Regions from separate parts of the Rhodoferax sediminis genome, predicted to be linked through region 2. Evidence: riboswitches for the same ligand, from Rfam matches in the RefSeq annotation. Region 2 holds a riboswitch; the other holds the start of a gene.
The links. Region 2 has a riboswitch for thiamine pyrophosphate ahead of EUB48_RS09945 (FAD-dependent oxidoreductase). Riboswitches for the same ligand answer to the same signal wherever they lie in the genome.
Positions count from the first base shown of each region.

Region 1: another riboswitch for thiamine pyrophosphate. It lies ahead of thiC (phosphomethylpyrimidine synthase ThiC); the one in region 2 lies ahead of EUB48_RS09945 (FAD-dependent oxidoreductase).

Region 1 covers NZ_CP035503.1:417,357-420,765, reverse strand. The annotation lists gene EUB48_RS02010 (acetyl-CoA C-acyltransferase) at 1-93, opposite strand, end outside; gene thiC (phosphomethylpyrimidine synthase ThiC) at 199-2,070, opposite strand; TPP riboswitch at 2,165-2,265, opposite strand; gene aceK (bifunctional isocitrate dehydrogenase kinase/phosphatase) at 2,294-3,409, opposite strand, start outside.
Region 2 covers NZ_CP035503.1:2,060,800-2,064,208, forward strand. The annotation lists gene EUB48_RS09935 (thiazole synthase) at 1-189, opposite strand, end outside; gene thiS (sulfur carrier protein ThiS) at 202-399, opposite strand; gene EUB48_RS09945 (FAD-dependent oxidoreductase) at 396-1,511, opposite strand; TPP riboswitch at 1,550-1,648, opposite strand; gene thiD (bifunctional hydroxymethylpyrimidine kinase/phosphomethylpyrimidine kinase) at 1,720-2,571, shown strand; gene EUB48_RS09955 (purine-cytosine permease family protein) at 2,580-3,409, opposite strand, start outside.

The DNA of each region.
Region 1 (3,409 bases), 1.6 Mb from region 2:
ACCCAGGTCGTGCGCCGCGAGGCTGGAAAAATCGCCCTGGAAGGCGCCCATGGGGGTGCGGGCCGCACCGACAATAACGATGGAATCAGACATGATTTTTTCCTTGCAAAAAAAGAGCGATCCGAATCAACCATAGTTGACGTTTACGTAAACGTCAATTTTGACAGAATCAGGGCACGATGCAAGCCGGCACGCCTTTCACGCCTTGCTGATCGGAATGTAAATCTCCGCGCCCTTGCGCTTGAACTCCTCCGACATGCTCTGCATGCCCTCGCTCAGGGCCTGCTCGTCCGTCACACCCAGGGTTTTGGCGTATTCGCGCACTTCCTGGGTGATCTTCATGGAGCAGAACTTCGGTCCGCACATGGAGCAGAAGTGCGCCACCTTGGACGAATCCTTCGGCAAGGTCTCGTCATGGAAATTGCGCGCCGTGTCGGGGTCCAGCGACAGGTTGAACTGGTCCATCCAGCGAAACTCGAAGCGCGCGCGCGACAGCGCATCGTCGCGCGCGCGCGCCCCAGGGTGGCCCTTGGCCACGTCCGCCGCGTGCGCCGCGATCTTGTAGGTGATGATGCCGGTCTTGACGTCTTCGCGGTCCGGCAGGCCCAAGTGTTCCTTGGGCGTAACGTAGCACAGCATCGCCGTGCCGTACCAGCCGATCATGGCGGCGCCGATGCCGCTGGTGATGTGGTCGTAGCCGGGGGCGATGTCGGTGGTCAGCGGGCCCAGCGTGTAGAACGGCGCCTCGTGGCAGTGTTTGAGCTGCTCGGTCATGTTCTCCTGGATCATGTGCATGGGTACATGGCCGGGCCCCTCGATCATGACCTGCACGTCGTGGCGCCAGGCCACCTGCGTGAGCTCGCCCAGGGTGCGCAGCTCGGCAAACTGCGCCTCGTCGTTGGCGTCCGCGCCCGAGCCCGGGCGCAGGCCGTCGCCGAGCGAATAGCTCACATCGTAAGCCTTCATGATCTCGCACATTTCCTCGAAGTGCGTGTAGATGAAATTTTCCTTGTGGTGCGCAATGCACCACTTCGCCAGGATCGATCCGCCGCGCGAGACGATGCCGGTGACGCGATTCGCCGTGAGGTGGATGAACGGCAGGCGCACGCCCGCATGTACCGTGAAGTAGTCCACGCCCTGCTCGGCCTGCTCGATCAAGGTGTCGCGGAAAATCTCCCACGTCAAATCCTCGGCCACGCCGCCGACTTTCTCTAACGCCTGGTAGATCGGCACCGTGCCGATCGGCACCGGGGAGTTGCGCACGATCCAGTCGCGCGTGGTGTGGATGTTCTTGCCGGTCGACAGGTCCATCACCGTGTCGGCGCCCCAGCGGATCGCCCAGACCAGCTTCTCCACCTCTTCCTCGATGCTCGAGGTGACGGCCGAGTTGCCGATGTTGGCGTTGATCTTCACCAGGAAGTTGCGTCCGATGGCCATCGGCTCCAGCTCGGTGTGGTTGATGTTGGCCGGAATGATGGCGCGTCCACGTGCCACCTCATCGCGCACGAATTCCGGCGTCATCACCTTCGGGATCGCCGCGCCGAAGCTGTTGCCGGCCAGCCGCTTTTCGCGCGCGGCGTCCTGCTGGTACTGCTGCATCCACTCCAACTTCTGGTTCTCGCGGATCGCCACGTATTCCATCTCCGCCGTGACGATGCCTTGGCGCGCATAGTGCATCTGCGACACGTTGGCGCCAATCCGGGCGCGCCGCGGCGCGCGCTGCAGGCCCGCGGCCTGGGCACGCAAAGCGGCCAGCGTGTCGGTTTCGCCATGTTTGGCGCCGTCGTCGAGCGCGAACGGGACGCGGCCCACGTAGGCCTCCGTATCGCCCCGGTCGTCGATCCAGCGCTGGCGTGGCGTCGGCAGGCCCTGGCGCACGTCGATCACGGCATCGGGGTCGGTATAGGGCCCCGAGGTGTCGTACACCGTGACGGCTTCGCCGTTGCTCTGCAGGATTTCGCGCAGCGGCACCTTGATGCCCAGCGCGCCCGTGACGTAGCGCTTGCGCGACGCGGGCAGCGGCTCCCGGGTCAGGTTGATGAATTGGGCTAATTTGTCGGGCGCATTCATGGCAAAGTCTCCTGGTCAATGGCACATTGCTCCGAAGGACGGCGACAACCATGCGAACTGAAAGGAGACGGCACGATGCCCCCAAGGGGACGTACAGACCATCGTCTGGCTCTTCTTACGCCGGTACAAGCCGGATCAAGTTCGCGGGTTTGGAAACCATCTCAGCGCAGATCCTGCGCACCCCGGGCGGCGCCAGTATAGGCGATTCTTCCCCGCCGCGCGACTACGACAAATCGGTTTCCCCGTCCGTCGGGTTGAAGCGCTTCTTCTGGTCATAGGGGAACACGTCGTACACGTGCCCCTGCGCGATGCGCTCCTTGTGCGCCTGCCAGAACGAGGCGTCGAGCAGGTCGGCGTGGTGCTCGAGGAAGACCGCGCGCACCTGCGGATTGCCGAGCAGGAAGGGGCCAAAGGTTTCGGGAAAGACGTCGTGCGGGCCGACCGTGTACCAGACCTCCCCGCTCATCTCTTCCTCTTCGTTGCGCGGCTCGGGCACGCGGCGGAAGTTGCAGTCGGTGATGTACTCGATCTCGTCGTAGTCGTAGAACACCACCTTGCCATTGCGCGTGACGCCGAAATTCTTCCACAGCATGTCGCCCGGGAAAATGTTGGCGGCCACCAGGTCCTTGATGGCATTGCCGTACTCAATCACGACGCGTTCGATCTGGGCCCTGGCGTGCGGATCGCCCGGCCCCGCGTCGAAGGCTTCCTGCAGGTAGATGTTCAGCGGAATCATGCGCCGCTCGATATACAGGTGCTTGATGATGACCTCGAGATGGCCATCGCCGTCGCGGTCGCTGATCTCGAGCTGGCTCGGTGCGAATTTGCGGATTTCCTCGATCAGATCGTCCTCGAAGCGCTCGCGCGGAAACGCCACTTCGCGGTATTCCAGCGTGTCGGCCATGCGGCCTACGCGGTCGTGCTGCTTGACCAGCAAGTACTTGGCCTTGATCTGCTCGCGCGTGGTTTCCTTTTGCGGCGGGAAGTAATCCTTGATGAGCTTGAAGACGAACGGGAACGAGGGCAAGTCGAATACCAGCATCACCATGCCCTTGATGCCGGGCGCGATGCGAAAGCGGTCGGTGGAATAGCGCAGGTGCTGCAAAAAATCGCGGTAGAACAGCGTCTTGCCCTGCTTGGCCAGGCCCAGCGCGTTGTAGATTTCGGTGCGCTGCTTGCGCGGCATCAGGCTGCGCAGGAATTGCACCCAGGCCGAAGGAATCTCCATATCCACCATGAAGTAGGCGCGCGCAAAGCTGAACAGCATCAGCAAATCGTCTTCGCCGAACAACGCCGCATCGATCACCAGCTTGCCATGCCGGTTGTGCAGGATCGGCAG
Region 2 (3,409 bases):
GTTGCCGGCGTTGCTGTCCGCCACCTGCTGGCGCCGCAAAGAGGCGGTCACCATCGCAGGGCGCGCGCGGCGCACGGCCGCTTCCATGGTGGCGGGCGAGGGGTAACGGGCCGTGCCCAGCAGCAGGCGGCTCTGGAATGTCTGGCCGTACAGGACCAGGGGATCGGAAGGCGTGGAGGCGTTGTTCATGGATGGATCCTTTCAGCCACCGGTGACCGGGAAAATCACCTCGATGTCGTCGCCGGGCTGCAGCAGAGTCTGCATATATTGCGTGTTGGGAACGAACTGCATGTTGACGGCCACGGCGAACGGCGGCTTGGGTTGCAACAGGGCCAGTGCGTCGGCGAGCGTCGCGCCACTGTGGATTTCGTGGGCCGTTTTATTGAGGGTGATGTTCATGAGGCCACCCCCTCGGCCTGTTCAAGGCCCAGCGCAAAGGTGTTGGCCAACGCGGACTCGCCGGTGGTGACCAGTTCCATCACCACATCGAGCAGCGCGGGTGCAATCATGAAGCCGTGGCGGAACAGGCCGTTGATCTGCAGTACGCGCGGGCCCAGGTGGCGGATGGCCGGCAGGTTGTGGGGCAGGGCGGGGCGGCACTGCGTAGCAATCTCGACGATGCGCGCCTCGGCAAAACCGGTGTGCACTGAATACGCTGCGCTCAACAGCTCGAGGGTGGAGCGCACACTGGCGGGAGAGAGATCGTCCGACTCGATTTCGGTCGCCCCGATCACAAACAGATGGTCCTGCTTGGGGACGATGTAGAGCGGGTAGCGCGGATGAATCAGGCGGGTCGGGCGGATCAGCGTCACTTCGGGCGCATGGACCCGGATGATTTCGCCGCGCACGCCGCGCAAGGCCGGCCACTGGCCGCGCGCGCCCAGGCCGCGGCAGTCGAACACCCAGTCGGGCTGGCCGCGCTGGCCGGGATCGAAGTCGCCTGGGTCGCGCGGGCTGTGCCAATGCAGTTCGACCTGCAGCGTTTGCAGTTGATGCAGCAGCGCCGCCAGCAACTGGCGGTTGTCGAGCTGGCCTTCACCGGGCAGATAAAGCCCCTGCGTAAAACGCGCACCCAGTGCGGGCTCCAGCCGGGCCACGCCGGCTGCGTCCAGCGGCTGCACGACCGGCAGCGCCGTGATGCGCTGTTGGATGGCTTTCATCTGGCCGGCGAAACGTGCGGCCTCCGCGGCATCTTGCCGGTGCCACAGGATCAACGAGCCCTGCTGCTGGAAAAACACCGGCTGATCGAGCTGCGCGATCAGCGCGGGCCAGCGGCCCAGCGCATGCAGCCCCATTTGCACCACGCCGGCTTCGGTTACGGCGGACTCGGCCAGCGGTGCCAGCATGGCTGCCGCAACACGGGCAGCCGCACCTTCAGCCTGCGGGCCGCCGGCGTCATACAGCTTGACCGCATGGCCCGCGCGCGCGAGCTGCACGGCCAGCAGCCGGCCCATCAGGCCGGCGCCCAATACCACCGAGGTGGACAACTTTGACGAAGAGTGGAAATTCATGGGTCCATCTGCAGAAAACAGCTGGACAAAACGAGGTGGCCTCATTGGTGGAAACTTCCCACGCCAGCATGATCTGGATCGGGTCTTAGGGTTTATCTCAGTCAAGCCAAACTGGCCAGACACCCCTGTTTCATCCGTACCCCAGATTACATCACACCACGCAGGCATTGGCCGCATTGCAACTTGCCGCATAATTTTCGCAATGACCATGAATGATTCTTGTCCGCCGCCGGGCGGCCGCTATCCGCGGGTTTTGTCGATTGCCGGCTCGGACAGCGGCGGCGGCGCCGGTATCCAGGCCGACCTCAAAACCTTTAGCGCGCTGGGCTGCTACGGCATGACCGCCATCACGGCGATCACGGCACAAAACACGGTGGGCGTGCGCGCCATCCATGGGATTCCGCCGGACATGGTGAAGGCCCAGATTCAGGCGGTGGTGGAAGACATCGGCGCGGATGCCGTGAAGATCGGCATGCTGCACTCGCCCGAGATCGTGAAGGTGGTTGCGTGGGCGATTGACCACTACCAGCTCACGCAGGTGGTGCTGGACCCGGTGATGGTCGCCACCAGTGGCGACCGTTTGATCGCCCAGGAGACCGTACAGGTTCTGGTGCAGGAACTGTTTCCGCGTGCGACGGTCGTCACACCCAATCTGGACGAAGCGGCCTTGCTGCTGGCGCGCGACATCCGTGGCGTCGAAGCACTCGACCAGGCCGCCAGCGACCTGCTGGCGCTAGGCGCGCGGGCGGTGCTGCTGAAGGGGGGCCATCTGCCGGGAGATCAGGTGGTGGACGTGCTGGCGCAGGCCGGTAGCGCGCGCCAGCGTTTGCAATCGGCGCGCATTGCCAGCCGCAACGTGCATGGCACGGGCTGCACCCTGTCCTCGGCCATTGCGGCGTATCTGGCGCTGGGGCTGCCCTTGCCGCAAGCGGTCGAGCAGGCACGCGCCTACATTCTGGCGGCGATCGCCGCGGGGGCGGGCGTGCATACGGGACACGGGCATGGCCCCTTGAACCACGGCCACGCGCCCGTGCCGCTGCGGATACTGCCAACGCCGTAGCGAGCCTTTCAGACCTGTTTTGGGCGCGTCAGCCAGGCCAGCGCAAAGGTGAGCGCGAGGGTCGGCAGTGCGGAGCCCCATTGCGGCGCCCAAGCCGCGGTCGCGTGATAGATGGCAATACCAGCCAGCCACAGCACGGCGGCGGTAACGTCGATCTTGCGAGGCGAGGGCGCGGGTTCGGGGCGCTTCCTGAAGCCCAGCCGGCCCAGGATCACGCCATACAGCGGCACGAACACCGAACTCAAAGTCAGCAGGAATGGCTCCAGGCTATGCATTGGCAGCACCAGCGCCAGGGCGGTACACAGGACCGCAAGCAACAGGCCCCAGCGGCGGATGCTCCAGGATGGCTTAAGGCTGTGCGCCGACACCGAGCCCGAGTAGACATCGCCATAGGCATTGTCGATTTCATCGATCAGGATCAGACTCAGCGCAATCAGCCCACCCTGTGCGAGCAGCAGCGCGCCTACCAGGTTGTCCCCCGGCTGCGCGACGCTGGCCACCAGCACGCCCAGCGCATAGCACCAGATATTGGCAACGGCGTAACCCAGCCAGGTGCCCCCCAGCGCGCTCCTGCCGCTGCGGCCGTGCCGCGCGTAGTCCGCCACCAGCGGCAGCCATGACACCGGCATTGCAATCACCAGATCGAGCGCCGACAGCATCCCCATGCTGCCATCGCCGGGCCGGGCCCAGATGGCTGCAAAACCCCGGCTCTGCAACTGCCCGGCAAACTGCCACGTCAGCCACAACAGGGAGGCAATCACCAGCGGCAGCCCGAAACGCGCCACAAACCGGCGTACCAGCCGGATCATGGAGCCGGCCATCAGGGCCGTCAGCATGG